2 regions of the Azospirillum sp. TSH20 genome follow, and region 2 is predicted to be linked to the other one. Evidence: predicted binding sites of a transcription regulator. Region 2 holds the regulator's gene; the other holds the start of a gene.
The links. Region 2 encodes PhoB, which activates phosphate uptake and scavenging genes when phosphate is short. Its sites were predicted from a motif close to TNTCATAAAACTGTCA; they were not measured.
Positions count from the first base shown of each region.

Region 1: a site for PhoB is predicted at 1,440-1,455, ahead of ugpB (sn-glycerol-3-phosphate ABC transporter substrate-binding protein UgpB). Genes of this name have one in related genera too.

Region 1 covers NZ_LGQU01000051.1:26,519-41,882, reverse strand. Annotated here, with positions in the region: gene TSH20_RS14930 (ATP-binding protein) at 1-1,385, shown strand, start outside; gene ugpB (sn-glycerol-3-phosphate ABC transporter substrate-binding protein UgpB) at 1,670-3,025, shown strand; gene ugpA (sn-glycerol-3-phosphate ABC transporter permease UgpA) at 3,217-4,101, shown strand; gene ugpE (sn-glycerol-3-phosphate ABC transporter permease UgpE) at 4,098-4,946, shown strand; gene TSH20_RS14910 (sn-glycerol-3-phosphate import ATP-binding protein UgpC) at 4,972-6,036, shown strand; gene TSH20_RS14905 (succinate dehydrogenase assembly factor 4) at 6,058-6,246, opposite strand; gene htpX (zinc metalloprotease HtpX) at 6,340-7,374, shown strand; gene TSH20_RS14895 (exopolyphosphatase) at 7,486-8,418, shown strand; gene TSH20_RS14890 (hypothetical protein) at 8,459-9,178, shown strand; gene TSH20_RS14885 (DMT family transporter) at 9,183-10,097, opposite strand; gene TSH20_RS14880 (CobD/CbiB family cobalamin biosynthesis protein) at 10,228-11,211, opposite strand; gene TSH20_RS14875 (ankyrin repeat domain-containing protein) at 11,240-11,803, opposite strand; gene TSH20_RS35315 (hypothetical protein) at 11,914-12,060, shown strand; gene TSH20_RS14870 (general stress protein) at 12,133-12,765, shown strand; gene TSH20_RS14865 (DUF1329 domain-containing protein) at 12,781-14,175, opposite strand; gene TSH20_RS14860 (ATP-binding protein) at 14,186-15,364, opposite strand, start outside.
Region 2 covers NZ_LGQU01000042.1:121,071-136,434, forward strand. Annotated here, with positions in the region: gene pstC (phosphate ABC transporter permease subunit PstC) at 1-883, shown strand, start outside; gene pstA (phosphate ABC transporter permease PstA) at 876-2,180, shown strand; gene pstB (phosphate ABC transporter ATP-binding protein PstB) at 2,272-3,018, shown strand; gene phoB (phosphate regulon transcriptional regulator PhoB) at 3,114-3,818, shown strand; gene TSH20_RS12075 (SAM-dependent chlorinase/fluorinase) at 3,991-4,719, shown strand; gene TSH20_RS12080 (Bax inhibitor-1/YccA family protein) at 4,808-5,533, opposite strand; gene TSH20_RS12085 (FtsX-like permease family protein) at 5,680-8,205, opposite strand; gene TSH20_RS12090 (ABC transporter ATP-binding protein) at 8,468-9,235, opposite strand; gene TSH20_RS12095 (arylesterase) at 9,348-9,968, shown strand; gene TSH20_RS12100 (FIST N-terminal domain-containing protein) at 9,972-11,123, shown strand; gene TSH20_RS12105 (NADP(H)-dependent aldo-keto reductase) at 11,152-12,207, shown strand; gene thpR (RNA 2',3'-cyclic phosphodiesterase) at 12,275-12,817, shown strand; gene TSH20_RS12115 (GGDEF domain-containing protein) at 12,814-13,998, opposite strand; gene dnaJ (molecular chaperone DnaJ) at 14,214-15,364, opposite strand, start outside.

The sequences.
Region 1 (15,364 bases), on a different contig from region 2:
GGATAGCGGCCAGCGCCGCCGGCCCGCTCCCCGGCCTGCCGTCTGCGCTGGCGCTGTCCCCGGTGGCGGACGCCGGCGGGCGGATCCGCGCGGTGGCGCTGGCGGCTGATGCCCCTGCAGCCGATGCCATTGCCGCCGCCTTGGCCGAAGCACGGGCGGAGACCGCGCAGGCGCGTGCCGATGCCGAACGCGCCCGCACCGCCAAGGGCAAGTTCCTGTCCGCGGCCAGCCACGACCTGCGCCAGCCCTTCCAGGCGATGCACCTGTTCCATCATCTGCTGAGCGGCCGGCTGACCGATCCTGCCTCCATCGAGTTGGCAAACAAGCTGGAGCAGGCGATCATCGGCGGCGAGACCCTGCTGCGCGCCCTGCTGGAGGTGTCGGCGCTGGAAGCCGGGCTGGTCACCGCCAAGCCGCAGACCTTCCCGGTCGACGAACTGCTCGCCAAGATGCTGGAGGAGTTCGGGCCGGAGGCGGAGGCCAAGGGGCTGCGCTTCAACGTCCATCCGCTCGACGCCGAGGTGACCAGCGATCCGGTGCTGATGGAGCGGCTGCTGCGGCCGATCATGGCCAACGCCCTGCGCTACACCCTGAAGGGCGGCATCCTGCTGGCGGCGCGGCGGCGCGGTGCGAACCTGCGCATCGAGGTGTGGGACACCGGCGTCGGCATCGATCCGGCCAACCATGCCGTGATCTTCGAAGACTTCCACCAGCTCGGCAATCCCGGGCGCGACCGTAAGCAGGGGCTGGGCCTTGGTCTCGCCATCGTGCGTCGTCTGGCGCAGGTGCTGGGGCATCCGGTGACCGTGCGCTCCAAGCCCGGCAAGGGCTCCGTCTTCGCGGTGGAGGTGCCGCTGGCCGGCCATGACGGCGACCGGTCGGGTGACGACTCCGCCGACAGCGACCCTGACCCGGCGGTCGGCCAGTCTGCGTCCGCAACTCCGACGGCGGCCGGTACGGTGCTGGTGATCGAGGACGATGCCATGCAGCTGGAGGGGATCGGGCTGCTGTTGCAGGGCTGGGGCTATGCCGTCATCCCTGCCCGCGGCATCGACGAGGCCTGTGCCGGGCTGGACGGGGGCGCCGCCACTCCCGACCTCGTGCTGTCCGACCTGCGCCTGTCGGGGCCGGAGACCGGCATAGACGCCATCCAGGCGGTGCGTGCCCGCTGCGGCCGGCGGGTGCCGGGCGTCATCGTCACCGGCGACACCGATCCCGACCGGCTGCGCAGCGTCGACCGCAGCGGCTTTCCCATGGTCCACAAGCCCTGCGACCCTGCCGCCCTGCGCCGCCTGCTGAGCCACAGCCTGAAGGCCGGACGGGGAGCCCTCCTGGCCGGCGGGCGGCGGCCCGACACCGCCTGCAACACCGGCTGCTCGCGTTAGGCAATCCGCGTTCGTCCATTTTCGTTCCGCAACATTTTATCGGTGCGGTTTTCACGTCATAAAACTGTAAAGCGGCGTCTTGACAGACCCTGGTATGCGTGCGCAGTGTGACGGTTAGAGCAACCAAACAGTTTCGAAAACGATCATCGTACCGCCGGTCTTTTTCGCAACCGCACACAGCGCCGTATGCGTTTGCCACCAAAACTTCACGAAAGCGTCGCGGGATGGCAACCCGTTGCCCTCATGACAACCGCGCACCATACCGGGATAGGGAGACCCACCGCATGTTGACCCGCCGCAAGCTTGCCCTCCTGACGGGCGCCGCCACCGCCACCGCGCTGCTGTTCGCCGCCGCCCTGCCGGGCTCGGCCATGGCGCAGCAGAAGACGGTGGTCGATTTCTGGCACGGCCTGCCGCAGCCGCTGGGCGGCCAGCTGGAGCAGATCGTCAAGGACTTCAACGACAGCCAGCAGGCGGTCCAGGTCAATGCCTCCTACAAGGGCAGCTATCCGGAGACGATGCAGGCGGCCATCGCCGCCTTCCGTGCCGGCAACGCGCCGCACATCGTGCAGATGTTCGAGGTCGGGACCGCCACCATGATGGCCGCCGGCCCGGCGGTAAAGCCGGTCTATCAGCTGATGCAGGAGACGGGGGCGTCCTTCGACGCCAATGCCTACATCCCGGCGGTCAAGGGCTATTACTCGTCCAAGGACGGCAAGATGATGGCGCTGCCGTTCAACAGCTCCACCACCATCATGTTCTACAACAAGGACGCCTTCCAGAAGGCCGGCCTCGATCCCAACAAGCCGCCGGTGACCTGGCCGGAGATGATCGAGGCGGCGAAGAAGCTGAAGGCGTCGGGCTCCACCTGCCCGCTGACCACCTCCTGGCCGGTGTGGGCGCAGTTCGAGCAGCTGGGCGCCATCCACAACACGCCCTTCGCCAGCCAGGCCAACGGCTTCGGCGGCCTGAAGGCCGAGCTGAAGATCAATGCGCCGCTCTACGTCAAGCATGTCCAGACGCTGATCGACATGCAGAAGGACGGTCTGTTCAAGTATGGCGGCCGCGACAACAAGCCTGACGCCCTGTTCCCGTCGGGCGAATGCGCGATGATCCACGCCTCATCGGGCCTGCGCAGCCGCATCCTGAAGGAGGCGACCTTCGCCTGGGGTGCCGCCCCGCTGCCCTACTGGCCGGAATTCGCCAAGGATGGCCCGAAGAACAGCATCATCGGCGGCGCCGCCTTCTGGGTGATGACCTCGCCCAAGCGCACGCCGGCCGAATACAAGGCGGTGTCGCAGTTCTTCACCTACCTCGCCCGGCCCGAGGTCGACGCCAAGTGGCACATGGACACCGGCTATGTCCCGGTGACGATGAAGGGCTTCGAGCTGACCAAGGCTCAGGGCTATTACGAGAAGAACCCCGGCGCCGACGTGCCGGCCGCCCAGCTGACCCGGACGCCGACCACCGAGAACAGCATGGGCCTGCGCCTGGGCAACCTGCCGGAAATCCGCAACATCATCCAGGAAGAGCTTGAGAAGGCCTTCCAGGGCCAGCAGGACGCCAAACAGGCGCTCGACGCCTCGATCAAGCGCGGCAATGCCGTGCTCCGCAACTTCGAGCGGGCCAACAAGGGCTGATCTGCTGAACGTAGTTTCCCTCTCCCGCCCCGGGAGAGGGAAGGGGCCCGCGAAGCGGGAAGGGTGAGGGGGTGTCCAAGGAACCATGTGGTTCTGGATTCTTGCCTTACCCCTCACCCTCCCCACCGCTTTGCGGCGGGTCCCCTCCCTCTCCCGGGGCGGGAAAGGGCATAAAAGAGAAAGACCAACCTTTGCAGCGTCGCGTCACCTTCGACAGCCGGCTGTTGCCCTATCTGCTGCTTGCGCCGCAGGTTGCGGTGACGCTGGTGTTCTTCATCTGGCCGGCGGCCCAGGCGGTTTGGCAGTCGGTGCATCTTCAGGACGCCTTCGGCATCCGCAGCGAGTTCGTCTGGTTCGAGAATTTCACCTATGTGCTGGGCGATCCGAACTATCTCGACACGCTGAAGACCACGGTGATCTTCAGCGTCGCGGTGACGGTGCTGGCGATGGGGGTCGCGCTGCTGCTGGCGGTGCTCGCCGATTCCAAGATCAAGGGCGCCAGCGCCTACAAGACGCTGCTGATCTGGCCCTATGCGCTGGCCCCGGCCGTCGCGGCGGTGCTGTGGATGTTCATCTTCAATCCCGACATCGGGTCCTTCGGCCGCGCGCTGCGGGCGCTCGGCTTTGATTGGGACTACCGGCTGAACGGCGGGCAGGCGCTGCTGATGGTGATCCTCGCCGCCAGTTGGAAGCAGGTGTCCTACAACTTCATCTTCTTCCTGGCCGGGCTGCAGGCGATCCCGCGCTCGGTGATGGAGGCGGCCAGCATCGACGGCGCCGGGCCGGTGCGGCGGTTCTGGACCATCACCTTCCCGCTGCTGTCGCCGACCACCTTCTTCCTGCTGGTGGTCGACATGGTCTATGCCTTCTTCGAGACCTTCGGCACCATCCACGCCCTGACCCAGGGCGGGCCGGGCAAGGCGACGGAGACGCTGATCTTCCGCGTCTATCAGGACGGCGTGGTCAACAACGACCTCGGCGGGTCGTCGGCGCAGTCGGTGATCCTGATGGTGATCGTCATCGCGCTGACCGCGGTGCAGTTCCGCTTCGTCGAGCGCAAGGTCCATTACTCATGAAGCAGACCCGTTTCATCGATCTGGTGCCGCACATCGTCCTGATCGTCGGCGTGCTGATCTTCGCCTATCCGATCTACGTGACGCTGATCGGCTCCACCTGGGATGCCGGCACCATCGGGCGCGGCGGGCTGCCGCTGTGGCCGGGCGGGGAGGGGGCGGCGAACTACGCCCAGGCCTGGGTCGGCGAGGCGGGCGAGCGCGCCATGTACACGCCTGTCCGCACCATGATGCTGAACAGCCTGGTGATGGCGCTGTCCATCGCGCTGGGCAAGATCGCCATCTCCATTCTGTCGGCCTATGCGGTGGCCTTCTTCCGCTTCCCGCTGCGCATGGCCTTCTTCTGGCTGATCTTCATCACGCTGATGCTGCCGGTGGAGGTGCGGATCATCCCGACCTACAAGGTCGTCGCCGATCTGGGCCTGATCAACACCTATGCCGGGCTGGCGATTCCGCTGATCGCCTCGGCCACCGCGACGCTGCTGTTCCGCCAGTTCTTCCTGACCATCCCGGACGAGCTGCTGGAGGCGGCGAAGATCGACGGCGCCGGGCCGGTGCGCTTCTTCATCGACGTGGTTCTGCCGCTGTCGCGCACCAACATCGCGGCGCTGTTCGTCATCCTCTTCATCTATGGCTGGAACCAGTATCTCTGGCCGCTTCTGGTCACCAGCAGCGGCGACATGGAGACCATCGTGACCGGCATCACCAAGATGATCGGTACCGGCGAATCGGCCAACGACTGGCACATCATCATGGCGACCACGGTGCTGGCGATGCTGCCGCCGGTGGCGGTGGTGGTGTTCATGCAGCGCTGGTTCGTCAAAGGTCTTGTGGACAGCGAAAAGTAAGCGCGGGCGAAGGGAAAGAAGAACAATGGCAACCGTTGAAATCCGCAACGTCCGCAAGTCCTACGGCCCGGTCGAAGCGATCAAGGGCATCGACATCGCGATCCAGGACGGCGAATTCCTCGTCCTGCTTGGGCCCTCCGGCTGCGGCAAATCCACCCTGCTGCGCATGGTGGCCGGGCTGGAGGGCATCACCGGCGGCGAGATCGCAATCGGCGGGCGCGTGGTCAATCAACTGGACCCCAAGGACCGCGACATCGCGATGGTGTTCCAGAACTACGCGCTCTACCCGCACATGACGGTCTTCGACAACATGGCCTATGGCCTGAAGATCCGCGGGATTCCAAAGGCGGAGATCCGCGCCCGTGTCGGCAAGGCGGCGGAGATCCTCGAACTCGGCCGTTTCCTCGACCGCCGGCCGAGCCAGCTGTCGGGCGGCCAGCGCCAGCGCGTCGCCATGGGCCGCGCCATCGTGCGCGAACCTGCCGCCTTCCTGTTCGACGAGCCGCTGTCGAATCTGGACGCCAAGCTGCGCACTCAGATGCGGGTGGAGATCAAGCGGCTGCAGGACCGGCTCGGCATCACCAGCCTCTACGTCACCCACGATCAGGTGGAGGCGATGACGCTGGCCGACCGCATCCTGGTGATGAACCATGGCGTGGCCGAGCAGATCGGCACGCCGCTGGAGGTCTATCAGCGCCCGGCCAGCCTGTTCGTCGCCGGTTTCATCGGCTCGCCGCCGATGAATGTGCTGGACGGCCGCATCGACGACCGTGGCGAGGCCGTGCTGCTGCCGCGCGGACAGCGTCTGCCCCTGCCGCAGCCGCGCCCGACCGATGCCGGCCGACCGGTGAAGCTGGGCATCCGGCCGGAGCATCTGGCGGTCGCCGCGGACGGTTTCTCCATCGAGATCGAACTGGTGGAGGCGCTGGGGGCCGACACGGTGGTCTATGGCCGTCTGCCGGACGGCGAGACCCTGCTGGTCCGCATGGCCGGCATCCCCACCGTGCGCGAGCGCGACCGGCTGACGGTCGCCCCGCAGGACGGCGCCCTGCACCTGTTCGACGCGGTGACGGGGCGTCGGATGGAGTGACCGGGGGGAGTTAATCTCCGATCAGAAGTCCGAACAGCGCCCCTTGAACTCCCAGTCGCCGTAGCGGGTCGGCTCCGGCCCCTTCGGGCCGCCGATCTCGCCGGGCTTCTGCTCGGGGCCTTTGGCTTCCGTCCCCTCGGTGGCGGTGTTTTCGGCCACCGCCTCGGCGGCGTCCTGCTGCGGCTTGGTCTGTTCGGTCATCATATCCATCGCGATACTGCGGACATCTTGAACGGGGGCGCGGATCGGGCCCATATCTCGGATCAGGGCGGGTTACCCCGCCTCGGCCCATCCTGAACCGATATGGCGATCATGACCAGCTATCTGAAGACCACCATTCTCCTTGCCGGCCTGACGGCGATCTTCATGGCGGTCGGCTTCCTGCTGGGCGGCAAGACCGGCCTGATCATCGCCTTCGTCATGGCGCTGGGCATGAACCTGTTCAGCTACTGGAATTCGGGCGACATGGTGCTGTCGATGTACGGCGCCCGCGAGGTCGATGGCTACTCGGCTCCCGAATTCCACGGCATCGTCGCCCGGCTGGCGGAGCGCGCCGGCCTGCCGATGCCGCGCGTCTACATCATCGAGAACGACCAGCCCAATGCCTTCGCCACCGGCCGCGATCCGGAGCATGCGGCGGTCGCCGCCACCACCGGCCTGCTGCAGCGGCTGACGCCGGAGGAGATAGCCGGCGTGATGGCCCATGAACTGGCCCATGTGAAGAACCGCGACACCCTCATCATGACCATCACCGCGACCATCGCCGGTGCGGTGTCGATGCTGGCCAATTTCGGCCTGTTCTTCGGCGGCTCCAGCAATGACGAGCGCGGCGGCAACCCGCTGGGCATGGTCGGGGCGATCCTGGCCGCCATCCTCGCCCCCATCGCCGGCACCCTGGTGCAGATGGCGATCAGCCGCACCCGCGAGTTCGAGGCCGACCGCATCGGCGCCGAGATCTGCGGCCGTCCCAACTGGCTGGCCGATGCCCTGACCAACATCCACAACAGCGCCACCCACATTCCCAACTATCAGGCGGAGGCGCATCCGGCGACCGCCCACCTGTTCATCGCCAACCCCCTCAGCGGCGCCAGCATGGCCAGCCTGTTCTCCACCCATCCCGACATGGGCGAGCGGGTGGCACGGCTGCGCGCCATGGCGGCCCAGACCGGCAGCTTCGGCGGTGGTGGGTTCGGGGGTGGCGGCTTCGGTGGCGGCCACACCCCGCCGCGCGATGGCCGCTCGCCCTGGGGGGCGCCGCCGCAGGGTGGCAATCAGGGTGGAACTCAGGGCGGGCAGGGCGGCTTCATGCCGCAGAACCGCCGCGGCCCGTGGGGCTGATCCGGGGCTGATCTCCGCAACGGTCCTCTGGTAAAGCATTGCGCGCCGAAGGGGTAGGCGACTACCCTTCCGGCACGCGCTCAACCATGACGGTCGCCAGGGGAAGCTTGCATGTCCGACGCCGCGAAATACCGCCTCGTTACCCGTTCCGATTTCGACGGGCTCGTCTGCGCCGTCCTGCTGAAGGAACTGGGCATCCTCGACGAGATCAAGTTCGTCCATCCCAAGGACATGCAGGACGGCAAGGTCGAGATCACCGGCCGCGACATCACCACCAACCTGCCATATGTCGAAGGCGCCCATCTGGTGTTCGACCATCACCTGTCGGAGACCATGCGCGTCGGCGAGAAGCCGAACCACATCATCGACCCCAAGGCCCCGTCCGCCGCCCGCGTCGTCTATGATTACTATGGCGGGAAGGAGCGCTTCCCCACCATCTCCGACGAGATGATGCTGGCGGTCGATCAGGCCGACTCGGCGCAGTACCAGCGCGACGACATCCTGAACCCCACCGGCTGGACCCTGCTGAACTTCATCATGGACGCGCGCACCGGCCTGGGCCGCTTCCGCGAGTTCCGGGTGTCGAATTACCAGCTGATGATGGACCTGATCGACTACTGCCGCAGCCACTCCATCGCGCAGATCCTGGAACTGCCCGACGTGAAGGAGCGGGTGGAGCTTTACACCCAGCATGCCGAGCTGTTCGTCGACCAGCTGAAGCGCTGCGCCACCGTGCGCGGCAACGTCGTCGTGCTCGACCTCCGCAAGGAGGAGACGATCTATGCCGGCAACCGCTTCATGATCTACGCGCTGTTCCCCGACACCAACGTCTCGATCCACGTGCTGTGGGGCCTGAAGCAGCAGAACACCGTCCTGGCCTGCGGCAAGTCGATCCTGAACCGCAGTTCGAAGACGGACATCGGTCCGCTGATGCTGCAATATGGCGGCGGCGGCCATCAGGCGGCCGGCACCTGTCAGGTCGACAACGACCGGGCCGAAGAGGTATTGGAGGCCATCGTCGCCCGCATGCGCGCGGACGGCTGACCTTCACTGGCAGAGCCCCCACTGACAAAGCGTTGAGCGATTGAGCGCCTTTCCTCCCTTCCCCGACGGCACCCTGTTCGACGCCGGCTGGCTGTCCGCCCTGTCGGATGAGGTGCCGAGGGCGGAGGCGCTCGACCATGCCCGCCCGGTGGTCGCCGATGCCATCGCCCGCACCGACGCCGCCGGGACGGCGGCGCTGGCCCGCATCGACGCGCTGGTGAGGGGTGCGGCGCTCGACGCGATTCCTGCCCTGCTGGCGGCCGAGACGGTGGAGTTGCCGGATGCCGCCGCGACCGCCGAACGTTCGATCCATGATCTGATGAGCCGCGTCGCCTACAAGCGGCGGGAGCTGATGCCGCTGTTCCCGGACCTGATCGAACGTGTCGCCGCCGTCCATGCCGCCGCGGTGCAGGCTTGCGGCATCGCGCGCTGGCGCCTGATGGCGGCGCGGGCGCGGCTGCAGCCGGGCCGGCCGTCCAGCCCGATCCAGGGTGCCGGCACCCGCTATGTGAAGAGCGACCGCTTCGACGCCCGCGCCGCCGAGAGCCTGCCCGCCATCGACCGCACCCGCGCCGACCGCATCCTGAAACGGCTGGGCGAGGCTCCGGTGCCGGAGGAATTGGAGCTTCGTCCGCTGGATGAGGGCGGCGACCTCTGGACCATCAAGGCCGGCGGGATCAGCCGCTTCATCCTGCGGGTCGAGCGCGACCGGCGGGGACCGTTCTATATGGTTGAGGATGTCGGGCCGCAGGCGGCCTGAACCCTCACGATGCCTGCCGCGACCGCATCTGTTCCCGATAGAAGATGTAGACGCCGCTGCCGACGATGATGATCGTGCCGGCGATCGTCGACAGGCGCAAATCCTCGCCGAACACCATCAGGGAATAGACCGCCGCCCACACCAGCGTCGTGTAGCCGAAGGGCGCCACGGTGGCGGCGGGCGCGGCGCTGTAGGCGCGGATCAGGCAGAAATGGCTGATGCCGCCCAGCGTCCCCAACAGCACCATCAGAGCTGCCGCCGTCAGGTCCGGTGTCACCCAATTGAAGGGCAGGGCCAGGGTGCAGACCACGGTGCCGGCCATGCCGGTGTAGAAGATGGTGGTGGTCGGCGAATCCGCGCCTCTCAGCTTGCGCGTCGCGATCTGGTACAGCGCGTTGCTGAATGCCGCAGCCAGCGGCAGGCCCAACGCCCATTGGAAGGTGCCGCCCACCGGCCCGACGATGATCAGCGCCCCCGCCATGCCCGCCAGCACGCCGACCCAGCGCCGCCAGCCGACCTTCTCGCCCAGCAGGGGGACCGACAGCGCCGTGATCAGGACCGGCGCGGCGGCGGCGATCGCCTGCACCTCGGCAAAGGGGATGCTGCGCAAAGCCAGGACGGCGAACAACGTGGTCGCCAGCAGCAGACAGGAGCGGACGAGTTGCAGGGGCAACCGGTGCGACACCATCAGATGCGGGCTGTGCCATGCGACGACCGCGCCCACCAGGATCATGTGGACCGCGAAGCGCGCCCAGGCGACCTCCACCACCGGATAGCTTCGGGTCAGAACACGGATGGTGGCATCCTGGGTGACGAACAGCAGCGTCGTCAGCATCATCCAGAAGATGCCGGCCCGCCCCGACCGCCGCTCGGCCAATGAATGCTCTGCCTGCGTCGCGTCGCCGGCTGGCGTCCCCACAGCCGTCGTCTCCCCCGTCCCCATGGCCCCACTTTCCCCAAGGTTGCCATACTAGTATATGGACGATGGGGGCGCGGTGCCCTGCCAAGGGCGTGACATTGCCGTGTCGGTTGTGCAGGGCTGCGGAGCGTCAGATCCCCGCCACGCCCCACAGCAGCAGCGCCACCAGCCCGACCAGCAGCAATGCTGCGACGGCGGAGAGGGCGAGCGCTCGCCCGATATCGCCGGGGGTGGCGCGGGCTCGGCCGTCGCCGATCCAATTCTCGGTGATGACCACCCCGCCGTCGCGGTGCGGGCCGCCCAGCGCCAGCCCCAGAGCGCCCGCCATCGCGGCGATGGGCCAGCCCATGTTCAGCGACGGGTGCTTGCGCGCGTCACGGCCCAGCGCACGGAAAGCGGCGCCGGCCTTGGCAGTGCCGATGAAGGGCGCGGCCAGCGCCAGCAGCAGACCGGCCAGCCGGGCGGGCAGGGCGTTCAGCGCATCGTCCAGCGTCGCCGCCGTCAGGCCGAAGCGGCCATGGCGGACGCCGGGGCTGCCCAGCGCGGCGTCGGCGCCGTCCAGCGCGGTCCAGACGAACAGGCCGGGCACGCCGAGCAGGGCATAGCCGAAGACCGGCGCCACCAGCTTGCGGTCGAAGGCGCGGGCGGCGGCCTCCACCGCGGCGCGGGCGATGCCGTGCTCGTCCAGGCCGTAGACATGGCGGCGGGTCAGCGACTGGATCGCCTCCTGGGCGGGCACCCGCCCACCGCTTTCCAGCGCACGGCGCACCGCGCGGATGCGCGTCCAGGCGGCCCGGCCGCGCAGGCCGCAGAGCAGGGCCAGCAGTTCGACCATCCAGCCGCGGCCGATGGAGCCGATCCACTCGACCAGCAGCCCGGCCGCCACCGCGATCAGCACCAGCGCCAGCACCACCAGCGCCCCGCGGATCACCTGGGCCGACTTGCCCCGCTCCGCCCGGTTCAGCCGGGCATCGGCGGCGTTGCAGAATCGCCGCGCCAGCCCTGCCGGGTCGGGCAGGATGCGGTCCAGCCAGTCGCCGAACAGCGCGTCGATCCCAAGCGCCAGCAGCAGGAGCAGCAGCGGGCCGGGACCGCCGAAGGCCGAACCGAACATGAGGTCTCCGCGAAGTAGAGTCCGGCTGTCAGCGCGCGCCGGCTTGGCGCAGCAGGGTGCCGACGCGGGCGTTGCGGCTGTCCTGCGCCCAGTTCAAGGCGGTCCGGCCGGTGAAGTCGGAACGGTCGACCTGCGCACCGGCCTTCAGCAGCCGGTCCACCACCTCGGCCCGGCCGCTGCGGGCGGCGACCATCAGCGGGGTCATGCCCTCGCGGTTCTCCATGTCGACCTTGGCGCCCTTTTTCAGCAGCAGGTCGATCAGCTCCGGATTGCCGTTCTCCGCCGCTGCCAGCAGCGGGGTGTTGCCGGCCTTGTCGGCGCGGTTGACATTAGCGCCGCTCTCCAGCAGCAGCTTGGCGATGGCCGGGCTGGAGCGGTCGACGGCGGCCAGCAGGGCGGTCTTGCCGTGGATGTCGGCCTGATTCGGGTTCTCGCCCCGCAACAGGGCGCCCTTCGTCTTGGCGACGTCGCCGTCATTGACCGCCTGCATCAGCCCGGTGTCCTGGAACAGGCTGATCTGGGCGAGGGCCGGGGCGGCGGAACCGGCGGACAGGCCGGCGGCGAACAGGGTGGCGAGCAGGAGCCGCTTCATGGCGGGTATCCTTCCTTGACAGCAGGGGTGCCGGATACTAGCCAAAAGACGGGTCCTTTTGCCAGATCGGCATTCATCTCCAAGCCTGCTGCATCGACAGGTTGAAGCTCATGCTCCGCAATCCGCTGGCCCGCCACATCGCGCTCTTCCTGCTGGTGAAGGCCGTGCTGATCGGGTTGGGCCTGTGGTGGTTCCTGGGCGCCATGCCGGAACCGCGCGGCATGGTGTCTCCGCCGGTCACATCGTCGCGACCCTGAGCGGAACCTTATCCCCGCTTTGCGGTTGGATCCGGATTGTTCGGACTTCCTGCGAAGCGAAGGGGTGGAGGCATGATCGAGAGCCGCGACCAGAACCCGACCACGATCGATTCCAGCGCCTGGACTGGAGACACCGGAAGCTCCGGCACCGATGCCGCGGTGCGCGAGGCCGTGGCGGTCTTCGACAGCCGCGACGCCCTGCAGAGCGCCATCGACGACCTGACGCTGGCCGGATTCCAGCGCCACGAGCTGAGCGTGCTGGCCAATGACGAGACGATCCGCGAGCGTCTGGGCGGCGTGCCCGACGATGTCGGCAGCCTCGCCCACGATCCCAACGCGCCGCGCCAAGCCTACATTTCGCCGGAGGATGTCGGCAGCGGCAAGGGCGCCGCGGTCGGCTTCCCCGCCTATGTCGGGGCGATCATCGCCACCGGCGCGGTGCTGGCCACCGGCGGCACGGCGCTCGCCGCCGCCGCGGCTGCTGCCGCCGCCGGGGTGGGCAGCGGAGCGGCGGGGTCCTTCCTGTCGCAATGGATCACCGACAAGCGCAACGAGCCCATGCTGCAGCAGCTCGACAAGGGCGGCATCCTGCTGTGGGTCAATGTCGGCGACGCCGCGCGCGAACGCATCGCGCTGGAGGTCCTGAACCGCCACGCCGCCCATCCGGCCGAGGTCCACGAGGTTCGCCAGACCGGATCCGAGTGATCGCTCTGCGGATCGTCACCCCCGCCGGCCACGGCGGACCAGGGCGTCGGGGGTGAAGTCCTGCGGCGTCAGCGGTGCGCCGAACACCGCCGGCGGCAGTCCGTTATCAAGGCCGCGGGCGGTGTAGCGGTCGGCGGTCAGGTCGAAGGCGAACTCCACCGCCGGCACAAGGGCGGGGATCTGCCAATGCTGCACCGGGTGCGCCTCGGCGTAGCGCAGCAGGTCGCCCTTGCCGTCGTAATGCTCCGACGCCAGGATCTGCCAGCTGTCCTCGTCCAGGTAATAGGTGCGGTCGGGCAGGGCGTGCTGGAAATTCGACTTCAGCCGAGCATCGACCACCCAGACCCTGTGCATCTCATAGCGCAGGAACTGCGGGTTGGGATGCCCCGGCCACAGGATGTCCCGCATCGTCAGGCCGGGGTTGGACAGCCGGTAGGCGTTGTAGGGCATATACATCTCGCGCCGCGTCACCAGCGTATAGTCGAAGCGGTCGAGCGCGCCGCTGAACATGTCCAGCATGTCGGCGGTGCAGATGCCGCCCGTCACCGGGTCCGGCGTGTCATAGGCGAAGTCGGGCGCCCTCACCACGCGGCCACGTTCCCCTTCCCGCGCCCAGGCGTGGGTGCGCGCGGCGATGGGGTCGAGGGTCCCCTGCAGGATCAGGCTGCTGCCGGCCTGCTCCTTCGGTTCCAGGATGGTGCGGCGATAGAGCAGCGGCGGTGCCGCCATGTCGCCGTCGGCATAGGGGGAGGCGAACTCCTCCCGCAGCTTCGTCATCGAACGGCTGCCGTCGCCGGACTGGACCACGGTCAGGCTGGTGCGCGACACGCTGCCGCCGCGCCAGCGCAGCTTGTGGTTCCACATCGCCTGCACGCCGTTGGCCGGAATGGGAAACGGCACGCCGACCGACGCATCGCGCAAGGCCAGACCGTTTTCCCCCAAACCGGCGCGATCGGCGTTGGCGAGCGTGGCGTCATAGATCCGCTGCGGTGCGGCGGCGCTGCGGTGGCAGGGGAACAGCGCCAGTTCGAAGCTTTCCGGATATTTCGCCAGCAGCGCCTGCTGCCCGGCGGTCAGTCGGACCTTGTAGCGCTCGACATCGGCGGCGCCGACGGTGAACCAGCGGACATCCTCGATATAGGGGTCGGGCGAAGGGCGGCCGGGCACATAGCCGCGCGGCGCCTCGGTCAGGCCGCCGGTCCAGCGCGGGATCGCCCGCGTGCGGTTGCCGGCCTGTACCGCGCCGAAGGGGGTCAGCTCCTCGCCCAGCCGCGGGACCCCGACATCGGGCGGAGCGTCCTGGGCGAAGGCAGGCGGGGCGGCGGCCGTGGCGGCAACCCCCAGCAGCAGGCCGAGAGCCTCCCGCCGGCCGGGCCGGAAATCGAGTCGGAAATCCGTCGGTTCACTCATACCGGATCGCTCATGTCCTTAGCCGCTCCGTTCCGGCGAGGTCCTGTTCGATGGCGCCGCAGGTCGCGGCGAAGCTCTCGCTCAGCCGGTCGGCCGCTTCCGCCAGCCGGTCGAGCGGAGCGCCTTCGGTGGCGGCCAGTTCCAGAAGGCGGGCCGCCTCCGCCAGCGGTTTGGCGCCGGCGTTGCGGGAGGAGCCCTTCAGATTGTGGGCGCAGGCCCGCACCCAGTCACGGTCGCCGTTGCCGAGCGCTGTCATAAGGTCGGCAAGCACGCCGCGGCCGATGGTGACGAAATCGTTCAGCAGTTCCGCCAGCATCGCCGCATCGCCGCCGCACAGCGCGCGCAGAGTGCCGAGATCGACCAAAGCGTCGCTGCCGGCGGCAGTCGGCGTCGTTGGTGCCGGCGAGGGCGTCACCATGGCGGCATCGGCCGGGGCCGGCGGCATCCAGCGGGCGAGCGTCACCGCCAGTTGCGACAGTTCCAGCGGCTTGCTCAGCACATCGTCCATGCCGGCTGCGCGGTAGCTCTCGATGTCGGCCGGTGCGGCGTTGGCGGTGATGGCGACGATGGGCAGGCGGCGGCCCGCGCCGCCCGACGCCTCGCCGCTGCGGACCTGACGGGTCAGTTCGAACCCATCGATCTCCGGCATCTGCACGTCGGTCAGCAGCATGGCGTAGCGGCGCCGGCCCTGCCGCATGGCGTCGAGCGCCGCCAGCGCCTCCGCCCCGCCCGGCGCCATCTCCGCGGCATAGCCCAACGCCTGCAGTTGCATCTGCAGGACCTTGCGGTTCACCGGGTTGTCTTCCGCGACCAGGATCAGCCGCCCCTGGGCCATCGCCTCCTCGACGCTGGGCGCTCCCTGGCCGTTGGCAGGGCCGGCCGTGCCGCGCCCGGCCCTGGTCGAGGACTGTGCCGTCGAGGAACGGTGGGGGTGGGTCTGGGCCGCCGGCTGGGAAGGGCACAGACGACCCGCGGCGATGGCCACCGCGCGCAGCAGCACCAGCCGGCGCAGCGGCCGGCTCAGCACCATCGTGCCCGGCTCCGCGCCCCGCGTGCCGGGGAGGGAATCGGGACCGGGCTTCCCACCGGTTTCGTGGCAGAGCAGGACCACCGGCGGCCGGGCCTCGCCGCTGCGGCGACCCAACTCCTCCGGTGCGCAGGCGGCGGCGGGGATGTGCAGCGCCTCGTC
Region 2 (15,364 bases):
GGCGCTGGTGGTCTGCTCGCTGGTCGCCATCCTGACCACGGTCGGCATCGTGCTGTCACTGCTGTTCGAGGCACTGCGCTTCTTCACCGTCGTCTCGCCGCTTGATTTCCTGTTCGGCACCCATTGGAGCCCGCAGATGGCGATGCGGGCCGATCAGGTCGGGTCCAGCGGCTCCTTCGGTGCGATCCCGCTGTTCGCCGGCACGCTTCTCATCACCGTCATCGCGATGCTGGTGGCGGTGCCGGTCGGGCTGATGGCGGCGATCTACATGTCCGAATATGCCGGGCGCGGCGTTCGCACCTGGCTGAAGCCGGCGCTGGAGATCCTGGCCGGCATCCCGACGGTGGTCTACGGCTTCTTCGCCGCGCTGACCATGGCGCCCTTCGTGCGTTCGGTCGGCGAGGCGCTGGGGCTCGACGTCAGCTCGGAATCGGCCTTGGCGGCCGGCATCGTGATGGGGGTGATGATCATCCCCTTCGTCAGCTCGCTGTCGGACGACGTCATCAACTCGGTGCCGCAGAGCCTGCGGGACGGCTCCTATGGCCTCGGCGCCACCAAGTCGGAGACGATCAGGCAGGTGGTGCTGCCGGCGGCGCTGCCGGGCATCGTCGCCGCGGTGATGCTGGCGGTCAGCCGCGCCATCGGCGAGACGATGATCGTCACCATGGCGTCCGGCCTGACCGCCAACCTGACCGCCAACCCGCTGCAGGCGGTCACCACCGTCACCACCCAGATCGCCACGCTGCTGGTCGGCGACCAGGAGTTCGACAGCCCGAAGACGCTGTCGGCCTTCGGCCTCGGCCTTGTGCTGTTCCTCGTCACGCTCTGCCTCAACATGGTCGCCCTGCGGGTGGTCCGGACCTATCGGGAAAAATATGACTGACCTCGTCGAGCAGGACGTGGCGGCCGTGACGCCAACCACAACCCCCGTGAAATCGCGGCTGCGCAGCGAAGCCTTCGCCCACCGTCTGCGCGCCCGCCATGCCGCGGAGCGCCGCTTCCGGCTGGCCGGTGCCGCCGCGGTGGCGTTGGCGGCGCTGATCCTGGTGCTGCTGCTGGGCTCCATCGTCGCCAAGGGCGCCAGTGCCTTTTGGGAAGCGCGCATCCGGCTGGAGGTGACGCTGGACCCGGCGGAGGTCGCCGACCGCAATTACACCGCCCCGTTGCGCCGGGCGCTCTACGCCCAGTTCCCGCAGATCACCGACCGCGCTGGCAAGCGCGTGCTGAACGATCTGCTGTCGTCGGGCGCGCCGTATGAGCTGGAGGCGATGGTCGCCAAGGACCCGGCGCTGGTCGGAACGACCCAGACCGTCTGGGTCCGCGCCGACGACCAGATCGACCAGCTGGTGAAGGGCGGCTACCGCCGCGACCTGCCGGAAAGCGAGCGCGGGCTCAGCGACGCCAAGGTCGCCGCGGCCGACGCGCTGCTGGCCTCCGGCGCGCTGGCGCAGGGCTTCAACACCACCCTGTTCACCGCCGGCGACAGCCGCGAACCGGAACAGGCCGGCATCGGCGGCGCCATCGTCGGCTCGCTGCTGACCCTGCTGGTGACCATGGCTCTGTCGGTGCCGGTCGGCATCGCCGCCGCGGTCTATCTGGAAGAGTTCGCGCCGAAGAACCGCTGGACCGACCTGATCGAGGTGAACATCAACAACCTCGCCGCGGTGCCGTCGATCATCTTCGGCCTGCTGGGTCTGGCGGTGTTTCTGGGATTCTTCGGCATGCCGCGCTCGGCGCCGCTGGTCGGCGGGCTGGTGATGGCGCTGATGACGCTGCCGGTCATCATCATCGCCTCCCGCGTCGCGCTGAAGGCGGTGCCGCCGTCGATCCGTCAGGCGGCGCTGGGCATCGGCGCCTCACCGCTGCAGACGGTGCTGCACCATGTGCTGCCGCTGGCGATGCCCGGCATCCTGACCGGCACCATCATCGGCATGGCCCGAGCCCTGGGCGAGACGGCGCCGCTGCTGATGATCGGCATGGTCGCCTTCATCGTCGACATCCCCCATGGGCTGACCGACAGCGCCACGGTGCTTCCGGTCCAGATCTACATGTGGGCCGACAGCCCGGAACGTGCCTTCACCGAGCGCACCTCCGCGGCGATCCTGATCCTGCTCGGCGTCCTGATCCTGCTGAACGGGGCGGCCGTGATCCTGCGCAAGATTTTCGAGAGACGGTGGTGAGCGCCCCATGAGCATCCCGAGCCCGCTGAAGCTGCGGCCCCGTGGCGACCGGCAACCGAACCGGGCAGCCGCTGCGGCGCTGCCTGCCAAGATGACCGCCCGCGGGGTGAAGGTGTTCTATGGCGCCAAGCAGGCGTTGAAGGGCATCGATCTCGACATCCAGGAAAACCGGGTGCTGGCGCTGATCGGCCCGTCCGGCTGCGGCAAATCGACCTTCCTGCGTTGCCTGAACCGGATGAACGACACCATCGAGGGCTGCCGGGTCGAGGGGCGGATCGCGCTGGACGGCGAGGACGTCTATGGCAAGGCCGTCGATGCGGTGCAGCTGCGCGCCCGTGTCGGCATGGTGTTCCAGAAGCCGAACCCCTTCCCGAAGTCGATCTACGACAACGTCTCCTACGGCCCGCGCATCCACGGCCTCGCTTCCGGACGCGACGAGCTGGACGAGGTGGTGCAGACTTCGCTGAAGCGCGCCGGCCTGTGGGCCGAGGTGAAGGACCGCTTGCGCGAACCCGGCACCAGCCTGTCCGGCGGCCAGCAGCAGCGGCTGTGCATCGCCCGCGCCATCGCCGTCAGCCCCGAGGTGATCCTGATGGACGAGCCCTGTTCTGCGCTCGACCCCATCGCGACCGCCCATATCGAGGAGCTGATCGACGAGCTGCGGGCCAACTACACCATCGTCATCGTCACCCACAACATGCAGCAGGCCGCCCGCGTGTCGCAACGCACCGCCTTCTTCCATCTGGGCGAGATGGTGGAGTGCGACGACACCGAGGAAATCTTCACCAACCCGCGCGACGAGCGCACCCAGGGCTACATCACCGGCCGCTACGGCTGAGTCCTGCCTTACGCCTGCGCCCCCCTTCCCTCCTTTGTTGAAAAGGCTGTCCCATGCCGGTTAACGTCGAGACGCGCGCTGTGAACGGAGCCACCATGAACGCGGCCCTCAAGCCGCTCGTCCTGATCGTCGAGGACGAGGCCGACATCCTGACGCTGCTGAAGTACAACCTGGAAAAGGAAGGCTTCCGCGTCGCCACCGCCAGCGACGGCGAGGAGGCCCTGCTGGCCGCCGGCGAACAGACGCCGCACATCGTGCTGCTCGACTGGATGCTGCCGCTGATGAGCGGGCTGGAGGTCTGCCGCCAGCTGCGCCGCAACGCCAAGACCCGCGACATCCCGATCATCATGCTGACCGCCCGCGGCGAGGAAGGCGACCGGGTGCGCGGCCTGAATTCCGGCGCCGACGACTACATCACCAAACCCTTCTCCCCGACCGAGCTGGTGGCCCGCATGCGCGCCGTGCTGCGCCGCGCCTCTCCCGGCATGACCGACGAGGTTCTGACCTTCGCCGACGTGACGATGGATCTGGCCGCCCACCGCGTACGCCGCAACGGCCGGGACGTACATCTGGGACCGACCGAATTCCGCCTGCTGCGCCACTTCATGCAGCATCCCGGCCGCGTCTTTTCCCGCGAACAGCTGCTCGATCTGGTGTGGGGCCACGACGTGTACGTCGAGCCGCGTACGGTCGACGTACACATCCGCCGCCTGCGCAAGGCGATGAACGAAGAGGACGAGTTGGACCTGATCCGCACCGTGCGGTCGGCGGGGTATGCGCTGGATACGAAGTCGGTGTGAGGATTGCTGGCTTCGATTGCCCCCACCTAACCTCCCCCGCTGGGCGGGGGAGGGACTGCCGCCGCTCTCCCGAACAAGTACTCTCCTGCCTAAGCACTTGTCCCCTCCCCCGCCCAGCGGGGGAGGGTTAGGGTGGGGGCAAGTCAGCAGCGGCACTGGTGAGATTGCTCCCATGATCCTGCTCTTCACCGACTTCGGCCTCTCCGGCCCCTACACCGGCCAGATGAAGGCGGTGTTGGCGCAACAGGCGCCCGGCGTCCCCGTCATCGACCTGTTCGCCGACGCCCCCGCCTTCGACCCGCAGCTGTCCGCCTACCTCCTGGCCGCCTACGCTCCGGCCTTTCCCGCCGGCAGCGTCTTCCTCTGCGTCGTCGATCCCGGCGTCGGCACCGACCGCCGGCCGGTGATCGTGGAGGCCGACGGGCGCTGGTTCGTCGGTCCGGACAACGGCCTGTTCGCCCTGCTGACCCGCCGTGCAACGTCGCTAAACGCCTGGACCATCGACTGGATCCCGGACCGGCTGTCCGCCAGCTTCCATGGCCGCGACCTGTTCGCCCCCGTCGCCGCCGGTCTCGCCACCGGCCGCAGCATCGAGCGCAGCCTGCTCGCCCCAGCCGCCATCAATCGTCCCGACTGGCCGGACGAGTTGGCCCGTATCGTCTATGTCGATGTCTACGGCAACGCCATGACCGGCATGCGCGCCGCTGCCCTGCCCGTCGACGCGGTGCTGTCCACTGCCGGCAGCCGCATCGCCCGTGCCCGCACCTTCGGCGCCGTCGGGCCGGGACAGCCGCTGTGGTACGAGAACTCCAACGGGCTGGCGGAGATCGCCGTCAATCGCGGGCGGGCCGACCGGGTGCTGGGGCTGGCGGTCGGCGATCCAGTGACCGTGGAGTCCTGAACCGCCCCAAAAGAAAGCCGCCCGGAAGCGGGGGGCTTCCGGGCGGCTGCTGCTTGATCCGATGCTTGTCCGATCAGGCGTCTCGGGGTCAGTCGTTGTTGCGCTGGCCCATGAACTGCAGCAGGAACTGGAACAGGTTGATGAAGTCCAGGTACAGCGTCAGGGCGCCCATCAGAGCCAGCTTGCCGGTGCTCTCGTGGTCATAGCCCTCGGCGTAGCTTTCCTTGATCGCCTGGGTGTCATAGGCGGTCAGACCGGTGAAGATCAGCACGCCGATGGCGGAGATCGCGAAGTGCAGGGCCGGCGACTGGAAGAAGATGTTCGCCAAGCCGGCGATCACCAGGCCGATGACGCCCATGATGAGGAACGAGCCCATCTTCGACAGGTCGGCCTTCGTGGTGTAGCCGTACAGGCTCATCGCCAGGAAGGTGGCGGCGGTGACGAAGAAGGTCAGCGCGATCGACGCCCCGGTGAAGACCAGGAAGATGGCCGACATCGACAGGCCCATGGCACCGCAATAGGCCCAGAAGATCATCTGTGCCGATGCGAAGGACAGGCGCTGGATGCCGAAGGACAGCACCATGACGAAGGCCAGCGGGGCCAGCATCACCACCCACTTCAGCGGCGTGCCGAAGATGGCCTGGAGCATGGCCGGGCTGGACGACACGAGCGCGGCGACCAGACCCGTCAGGATCAGGCCGGCACCCATGTAGTTGTACACGCGCAGCATGTGCTGCCGCAGGCCTTCGTCGAAGTATCCCCGATCTGTCGCGCGGCCTGCGGTCGCGAAGCGGTTATAGGTCGGGTCTGCCATGGTTTGGTTTCCTCGGTGGAATTGGGTGATCCCGTCGCAGGACATATTGGCGAGTCCGTCAGGCGGTTCAATAGGAATCGGCAGCGCTTTTTCCAGATGAAAAAGCTTTCACGATTCGTTTTTCCTGCGGCTTCATGACACAGGAGTCACTCGTTCCGAAGCAATGGCGCCGAAGGCTGGCCCAGAGCCCGCCAAGTACCATAGAACCCGAAAGCGAGCGTGATCGCCGTGCTCAGCAATGCGGTGGTCACGACCGCCGACGGCAGGAAGCTCCATTCCCAATGCATCAGGAACTTCAGCACCGCCCAGGCGGTCAGCGTGCCGATGACGCCGGCGATCACCGCGGTCAGCAGGCCGAGCAGCCCATATTCCAATAGGAAGGCGCGCAGCACGTCGCCGCGCGTCGCCCCCAGCACCTTCAGCACCACTGCATCATAGACCCGGCGGCGGTGCCCGGCGGCGACCGCGCCGGCCAGAACCAGCGTTCCGGCGGCCAGCGTGATGCCGGCGACGATGCGCACCGCGGTGCCGATATGGCCCAGCATCTCCGCCACCGTGTCGAGCGCGTCCTTGACCCGCACCATCGTGATGTTGGGGAAGCGTTGCAGCACGGCGCGCTGCACCTGGGTTTCGGCATCCGGCGTGGCGCGGACGGTGGCGACCCAGGTCTGCGGCGCGCCTTCCAGCGTGCCGGGGGCGAAGACCATGGTGAAGTTGATCGCCATGCTGCTGAAATCGGCGGAGCGCACGTTGGCGACCTTCGCCTCGATGCTGCGGCCCAGGATGTTGATGGTCATGGTGGCGCCGGGACCGATGCCGAAGGCCTCGGCGACGCTCTGGTGGATGGAGATCAGCGGCGGTCCGGCATAATCCTGCGGCCACCAACTGCCGGCGGTGACGGTCGAATGCTTCGGGATCGTCGCGGAATAGGTGATGCCGCGGTCGCCGGCCAGGATCCAGGCCTGCTCCGGATTGATCAGCGCCTTTTCCGCCTCCTGCCCGTTCACCCGCTCGATCCGGCCGCGCAGGCTCGGCACCGCTTCGAAGGCGCTGGTGCCGGGGACGGCGGTCACAAGGTCCCGCAAGGGATCGAACTGGTCGCGCTGGATGTCGACGAAAAAGAAGGCGGGGGCGTCCTGCGGGATCGTCTCCGACACCCGGCGGGAGAAGTTGCCCTGGATCAGCGCGATGGCGACCAGCACCGTCAGGCCGAGCCCCAGCGACAGCACCACCGCCGCCGTCGGGTTGCCCGGCCGGTGCAGGTTGGCGAGCGCCAGCCGCAGCCCCGGCCGCCTGACGCGCCCCACCCGCTTCGCCCCCCAGGTCACCAGCGCAGCCGCGGCACGGAAGGCGATGAAAGTGGCGATGGACCCGCCGACGAACCACAGGGCGAACAGCTTGTTATGCGCGGTCAGCACCGCCAGCCCGGCGAGCGCAAGGGCCGACACGATCATCGCAACGGTGTAGGGCGTGCGCGGCCGCCCACCCGCCGGGGCGATCACGTCGCGGAACAGGGCGCCCGCCGGCACCTCGCGCGCCCGGCCCAGCGGCCACAGCGAAAAGGTCAGCGCCGTCAGCACGCCATAGAGCGCGGCGAGAGCCAAAGCTCCGGGATAAACGCCGATATGCGCCGACACCGGCAGCACGCCGTCGAGCAGCCGGCCCAGCGCCAGCGGCGCAACCGCGCCCAGCGCCAGCCCGATGACGATGCCCAGCAATGCCAGCGCCAGGATCTGGGCCAGATAGAGCTCGAAGACCAACGCCCCCGGCGCGCCGATGCACTTCATCATGGCAATGGTGCGGGCGCGGGAGTCCAGATGGCTGCGCACCGCATTGCCGACCCCGACGCCGCCGACCAGCAGCGCGGTCAGCCCAACCAGGGTCAGGAACAGCGTCATGCGGTCGATGAAGCGTTCGATCTGCGGCGAAGCGTTGGTGTAGTCGCGCATCCGCCAGGGCGCATCGGGGAAGCGGGCACGCAACCCCTCCTGCCACGCCTTCAGGTCGGTTTGCGACGGCAGCGCCACCTTGGCGCTCCACCAGGTGAGGCTGCCGGGTTGCAGCAACCCGGTGCCCTGCAGCGACGGCAGCGCCACCAGCACCCTAGGGCCCAGCGAGAAGGCGTTGGAGGAGGCGCGGTCGGGCTCGCGGTCCAGCACGGCGGCGACGCGGTAGGCGCCTTCGCCGATGCGGATGCTGTCGCCGGGCTTGACCCCCAGCCGGTCGACCAGACCGGCCTCGATCACCGCGCCCCAGCGGCCGTCCTTCTGCGCCAGCGCGTCCCGCAGGTCGCCGCCGCCTTCCAGCGTCACGGCGCCGTAGAGCGGATAGAGGCCGTCGACCGCCTTCAACTCGACCAGGGAGGAGCGCGTCTCGTCCGCGGCACGGGCCATCGCCCGCATCTCGGCGGAAGTCGATACCCGGCCATCGGCCTTCAGCGCCGCCATCTGCTCGTCGGTCGGCGGGCTGTAGAGTTGCCGCAACGCGACGTCACCGCCCAGGATCGACCGCCCGTCGCTCGCCAGCCCGTCGAGCAGCCCGCTCGACACCGACTGCACCGAGGCGATGGCCGCGACACCAAGGGCGAGGCAGGCGAGGAAGACCCAGAAGCCCTTCAGACCGGTGCGCAGCTCCCGCCGGGCAAGCCGGAGCGCGAGGCTGAGGTTGGTCATCGTGTCGCCCTCCCCACGCGCCCGCACTTATCCCCTCTCCCCCCCGGGGAGAGGGTTAGGGTGAGGGGGGCGCATGGCGAGGAGTCAGTTGATGACGAGGGGTTTGCGCGCCGAGTAGCGCCACGCCGCGCATCCCCCTCACCCCGACCCTCTCCCCGCTTTCGGCGGACCGGAGGTCCGCCTGTCGCGTCAGCGCAAACGAAGTTTGCGCGTGAGCGGGGGGGAGAGGGAGAGTCCACCGCCATCGTAATTACCATCCCCCTCACTCCCCCGCCGCCTGCAGCTTCGCGCGCCGGGCCGCCTGCCCGTCGTCGGCGATGCGGCCGTCCGCCAGACGCACCGTCCGGTCGCAGCGTGCCGCCAGCGTCTGGTCGTGGGTGATCAGCACCAGCGTCGTCCCCCGCCGCTCGGCAAGGTCGAACAGAAGCTTGACGATGGTGGCGCCGGTGTCGATGTCGAGATTGCCGGTCGGCTCGTCCGCCAGCAGAAGCGACGGCTCGGTCACGAAGGCGCGGGCCAATGCGGTGCGCTGCTGCTCGCCGCCGGACAGCTGGCCGGGATAATGATGGATGCGGTGCCCCAGCCCGACCTGCTCCAGCCCGATGCGGGCGCGGTCGAAGGCGTCGGCGACGCCGGCGAATTCCAGCGGGATGGCGACATTCTCCAACGCCGTCATGGTCGGCACCAGATGGAAGGCCTGGAAGACGATGCCGACATGCTGCCGGCGGAAGCGCGCCAAGCCATCCTCGTCCAGGTGCCCGAGATCCTGGCCGGCGACGCGGACGGTGCCGCCGCTGGGGCGTTCCAGACCGGCCATCACCATCATCATGGTCGACTTGCCGGAACCGCTGGGGCCGACCACGCCGACCCGTTCCCCGGCCGCCACCTGAAGATTCACGCCGCGCAGGATGTTGACGGGTCCGGCACCGCTGTCCAATTTCAGGTGGACGTCGTCGAGTTCAACGATGAAGTCGTTGGAAGACCGGGCGATGGAATTTGACGACGTTGCAGGGGACTGAGCCTTGGACATGCGACTCTCGCACAAGCGGAACGGACCATCGCCATATGGAACGACCCGCCGGGCTTTCAACACGGGCGCCTTCGCTGCGGCGCTGGCCTTCGTCTTTGCCGCAGGGGTATCGATGACCGTTCCGACCCGCGCGGATGCCGCGCAGCCGGTGAAGCTGCTGGCGTTGGGCGACAGCCTGACCGCGGGCTACGGGTTGCCGGAACAGCAGGGCTTCACCCGCCAGTTGGAAAAGGCGCTGGCCGCCAAGGGCTACAGCGTCACCGTCATCAATGCGGGCGTGTCGGGCGACACCACCGCCGGCGGCCGGGCGCGGCTGGACTGGGCGCTGGCCGACAAGCCGGACGCCGCCATCGTCGAGCTGGGCGCCAACGACATGCTGCGCGGGCTCGACCCCGGTCAGGCCAAGGCGAACCTCGACACCATCCTCAAGACGCTGACGGAGCGGAAGATTCCCACCCTGCTGGCCGGCATGCTCGCCTCGCCAAGCCTGGGCAAGCCCTACACCGACACGTTCAACGCCATCTACCCGGATCTGGCGAAAGCCTACGACCTGCCGCTCTATCCCTTCTTCCTCGACGGGGTGGCGCTGGACCGGTCGCTGATCCAGCCGGACGGGATGCATCCCAATGCCCAGGGCGTGGCGGTGATCGTGGAGCGCATCCTGCCCTCCGTCACCGCGCTGCTCGACGGCCTCCCCAATATCGGCAAGACTACCGTCAAAACCGGAGGCTGACCCATGACCGTGACCCTGGACAGCGACACCCGCTTTCACGCCGCCTGCGCCGCCGGGGCGGAATGGGGACCGACGGTCAAGGCCTGCCTCGACCGGTTGGGTCCGGTCGCCGGCTGCAACCTGGGCTTCCTCTACCTGACCGACGGTCTGGCGGAACATGCGACCAGCATCGTCACCCTGCTGCGCGGCGTCACCGGGATCCGTCACTGGGTCGGCACCGCCGGCATCGGCGTGATGGCCAATGGCGAGGTCCTGTTCGACGAGCCGGGAATGGCGATCATGGCCGCCCGCCTGCCGGAGGACAGCTTCCGCCTGTTCCCCACCCTGACCGACGGGTTGGAGCCGCTGCGCGGCAGTGCCGGCGGCTGGCTGGACAAGCATGGCGCGGCGCTGGCGCTGGTCCATGTCGACCCGCACCACGCCGACATGGCCGGACTGGTCGCCCGTCTGTCGGAGGAGGCCGGCGTCTTCCTGGTCGGCGGCCTGACCGCCTCGCGCGGGGAGTTCCCGCAGATTGCCGCCGGGGCCGAGGACGGCGATCCGGTCACCGAGGGCGGCGTGTCGGGCGTGCTCTTCGCGCCAAATCTGCCGGTCGCCACCGCCCTGACCCAGGGCTGCCGCCCGATCGGGCCGACGCGCACCGTCACCGCCAGCGACGACAACGTGATTCTGGAGATCGACAACCGCCCGGCGCTCGACGTCTTCAAGGAGGACATCGGGCCGGAGCTTGCCGCCGACCTGCGGCAGGTCGCCGGGGTGATCTGCGCCGGGCTGCCCATCGCCGGGTCGGACACCCAGGACTATCTGGTCCGCGACCTGATCGCCATCGACCCGCGTGCCGGCTGGATCTCCATCGCCGAGCGGGTGACCACCGGCCAGCCGGTGATGTTCACCCGCCGTGATCCCGAAACCGCCGCCGCCGACATGCGCCGGATGCTGGACAGCCTCAAGAAACGGGTGAAGGCGACGCCGAAGGGAGCGGTGTATGTCAGTTGCATCGCCCGTGGTCCCGGCCTGTTCGGCGCCGCCAATGCCGAGCTGTCGATGATCCGCGACACCTTCGGCGACATTCCGCTGACCGGCTTCTTCGCCTCGGGCGAGGTGTCGCACAACCGGCTCTATGGCTACACCGGCGTGCTGACGCTCTTTCTGTAAAGATCATTTCGAATAAGGAACGTTCCGGATGCAGTATCGTCCGCTCGGCCGCACCGGCCTGTCGGTCAGCGCCATCGGCCTGGGCACCATGACCTGGGGCCGCCAGAACACCGAGGCCGAAGGCCATGCCCAGATGGACGCCGCGCTCGACCGCGGCATCAATTTCTGGGACACGGCGGAGATGTACGCCATCCCGCCCACCGCCGACACCTATGGCAAGACGGAGGCGGTGATCGGCAGCTGGTTCCAGTCGCGCGGCAAGCGTGACAAGGTGATCCTCGCCAGCAAGATCATCGGCGCGCCGGCCGGCGGCTTCGGCTGGGTGCGCGAAGGCAAGTCGCGGCTCGACCGCGCCAACCTCTTCGCCGCGGTGGAGGCCAGCCTGTCGCGGCTGAAGACCGACTACATCGACCTCTACCAGATCCATTGGCCCGACCGCGTCACCAACCGCTTCGGCGTCCGCACCTATAAGCATAAGCCGGAGCAGGACGGCGTGCCGATCGAGGAGACGCTGGCGGCACTGGCCGAACTGGTGCAGGCCGGCAAGATCCGCCATGTCGGCCTGTCGAACGAGAGCCCCTGGGGCGTGATGCGCTGGCTGCGCGCCGCCGAGGTGGCAGGGGAGGTGGCTGGGCTTCCGCGCGTCGCCTCGATCCAGAACGCCTACAACCTGCTGAACCGGACCTTCGAGAACGGCCTGTCGGAGGTGGCCCTGCGCGAGGATGTCGGGCTGCTCGCCTATTCGCCGCTGGGCGCCGGCACGTTGACGGGCAAATATCTGAACGGCGCCATCCCGCCGGGCAGCCGCCGCGCGCTCGACCACCGGCCGTCGCGCTATGCCACCGTCAATGCCGACGCGGCGACGGAGGCCTATCTGGACATCGCCCGCCGCCACGGTCTGGCCCCCAACCAGATGGCCATCGCCTTCACGTTGCAGCAACCCTTCGTCACCTCGTCGCTGATCGGGGCGACGACGATGGAAACGCTGGTCTCCAACATCGACTCCATCGACGTGACCCTGTCGCCGGAGGTGATGGCGGAAATCGACGCCGTGCACAACCGCATGCCGGATCCGTGTCCGTAAGCTGTCGTATGGTCCGCCCCTCATCCGAAGGAGGGGCGGATCAGTTCAGCAAACCCGGAGGTGCCCCATGCTCCGCCTGTTCGTCGCCCTCGACCTGACGGAGGAGGTCCGCCAGCGGCTGGCCGGTCTGGCCGGCGGGGTGCCCGGCGCGCGCTGGACCGAGCCTGAAAGCATGCACCTGACCCTGCGCTTCATCGGCGAGGTGCCGGAGGATCAGGCGATGGACATCGACGCCGCGCTGGCGGAGATCCGGGCGCCGGCCTTCACGCTCACCTTCGACGGTGTCGGCATGTACGGCAGCGCGCGCCGGGCGCGGGTTCTATGGGCGGGGGTGGAGCGCAACGAGGCGCTGGCCCATCTGCAGGCCAAGATCGAATCCGCCCTGGTTCGCTGCGGCCTGCCGGCGGAGGAGCGAAAATTCTCCCCCCACATCACGCTCGCCCGGCTGAAGGACGCGCCGGCCGACCGCATCGGCCGCTTCCTGTCCGACCGCGGCCTGTTCCGCGCTGGCCCGATGCCGGTCGAGCATGTCACGCTCTACCGCAGCCATCTCGGCAATGGCGGGGCGGTGTATGAGGCGTTGCGGGAGTATCCCCTGGACTCTGTCTAGGCGGTGATGCTGTCCCAGGGCTGGGCTTCGGCATCCGCTTTGACGCCGCCGCCGACCACCCGATTCTTGCCGTCCTGCTTGGCGCGGTACATGCGCTGGTCGGCCAATTCCACCAACGATTCCCAGTCGGCCGGGCGGTCGGTCGTCTGTTCGGCGATGCCGATGCTGGCGGTCTGCAGGCTGCCGTCCGGCCGCTTGCCGAAACCGGCCCGGCGCATCCTCTCCACCGCGATCATCGCGCCATCCAGCGGGGTGTCCGGCATGACCACCAGGAACTCCTCCCCGCCCCAGCGCACCAGCGCGTCGGACTGGCGCAGCAGGCTGCGGATGGTGTTGGCGGCATGGCGCAGGACGCGGTCGCCCTCCTCATGGCCATAGCGGTCGTTGACCGCCTTGAAATCGTCCAGGTCGACGAAGATCGCCGACAGCGGCTGTGCCGCGCGTTCCGCATGGGCGACCTGGAGTTTCAGCAACTCCTCGCCGATGCGGCGGGAGAAGGCGCCGGTCAGCGCGTCGTGCGCCGCCTGTTCCAGCAGCGCAATCATGAAATGCAGCTGGCTGATCGCCGCCAGCGTCGCCACCACCGCGATCAATGCCAGCAGCCACAGCGCGCTGATGTAGGACGGGAACGGCATCACCAGCGAACCGTAGAAGCCTGCGGCCAGATGGGCGCCCAGCATCGGGGCGGCGAACAGCGCCCCCTCCACCGCGGTCAGCGGAAAGACGCTGAGCCCCGCGACCATCACGAAGGGCAGATAGCCATAGCCGGCACTGACGGCGATGCGCAGGTCGTCGACACCCTGGTTGTAGAGCAGTGGGTGCGAGATGGCGAAGAACAGCGTCGGGATCGCCAGCAGGGCGGTCAGCCGCCACCAGGCGCAGGTCATGTCCTCGCAGGACCGGCGGTCGAAGGCGAGCGCCAGGAAGGCGGCGCTGGCGCTGAGGCGCAGCACGATCAGCCAGACGGCCAGCTTCCATTCGAAGACGGTGACGTCGATGGCGATCCACAGCGGGGTTAGGACGCCGAAGATCAGCGCCACCATGCGCACGCGCGACTGGATCATCGCGGCGCGCCGCCGCTGCAGGATCGGCGTGTGACCGGCCGGCCAGATCAGATCGGGCAGTTCGTCGCTGCGGACGAAGGCGCCGAAGAGGGCGGCAAGAAGCCTGTCAACCCGCATCAGACAGCCTGCCCCCGGCATCGGCCGGACATGTCGCCAATGGATTAGCCATGCTGGGTGATTACACGGGCATGACCTCCCCTTCAACGGGTTTCGCGCCGAAATGGCTGATCAGCCGCTGGAAAACACGGAAACATCCCGGCATGCGACAAAAAGTAACGGGCGGCGAGTCACCGACACGCCGCCCGTTGAATAATATCCGCTGCGGTGAAGGATCAGTCCTTCAGGTCTTCCCAAAGCTCCTTCACCTTGGCGAAGAAGCCCTCCGACTGCGGATTCGACCCTTCCTTGGCGGCGCCCTCGAACTCGCGCAGCAGTTCCTGCTGGCGCTTCGTCAGGTTCACCGGGGTCTCGACCACCGCCTGGATGTACATGTCGCCGCGCTGGGCACTGCGCAGAACCGACATGCCCTTGCCCTTGATGCGGAACTGGTGGCCGGACTGGGTGCCCGGCGGCACCGTCACCTTGGTGCGGCTGCCGTCGATGGTCGGCACCTCCACCGAACCGCCGAGCGCCGCCGTGGTCATCGGGATCGGCACCCGGCAGTGGATGTTGGCGCCGTCGCGCTGGAAGATCGGGTGCGGCGCCAGCGCCAGGAAGATATAGAGGTCGCCGGCCGGCGCCCCGCGCAGCCCCGCCTCGCCCTCGCCCGCCAGACGGATGCGGGTGCCGTCCTCGACACCGGCGGGGATGTTGACCTGCAGGGTCTTTTCCTTGCGCAGCCGGCCGGAGCCGCCGCAGTTCTTGCAGGCGTCCTTGATGACCTTGCCGGCGCCGTGGCAGCCGGGGCAGGTCCGCTCAATGGTGAAGAAGCCCTGCTGCGCCCGCACCTTGCCGTGCCCCTGGCAGGTCGGGCAGGTGATCGGCTGGGTTCCCGCCGCGGCACCCGAGCCGTTGCAGCTGTCGCACTGCACGGTGGTGGGGACACGGATGGTGGTCTGGGTGCCCTTGAAGGCCTCCTCCAGCCCGATCTCCAGATTGTAGCGCAGATCCTGGCCGCGGCCGGACGCACCGCCGCCGCCGCGGCGCCCGCCCATGAACTCGCCGAACATCTCGTCGAAGATGTCGGCGAAGCCGCCGCCGCCGCCGAAGTCGAAGTTGAAGCCGCCGGCCCCGGCGCCCGCCCCCGGACCACGGCCACCCTCGAAGGCGGCGTGGCCGAACCGGTCGTAGGCCGCGCGCTTCTGATCGTCCTTCAGGACGTCATACGCTTCGCTGATTTCCTTGAACTTCTGCTCGGCGTCCTTGTCACCCTGGTTGCGGTCCGGGTGGTACTGCATCGCCATCTTGCGATAAGCCTTTTTCAGCTCATCCGCGCTGGCGTTCTTCGCCACACCGAGCAGCTCGTAATAATCCTGTTTCGCCA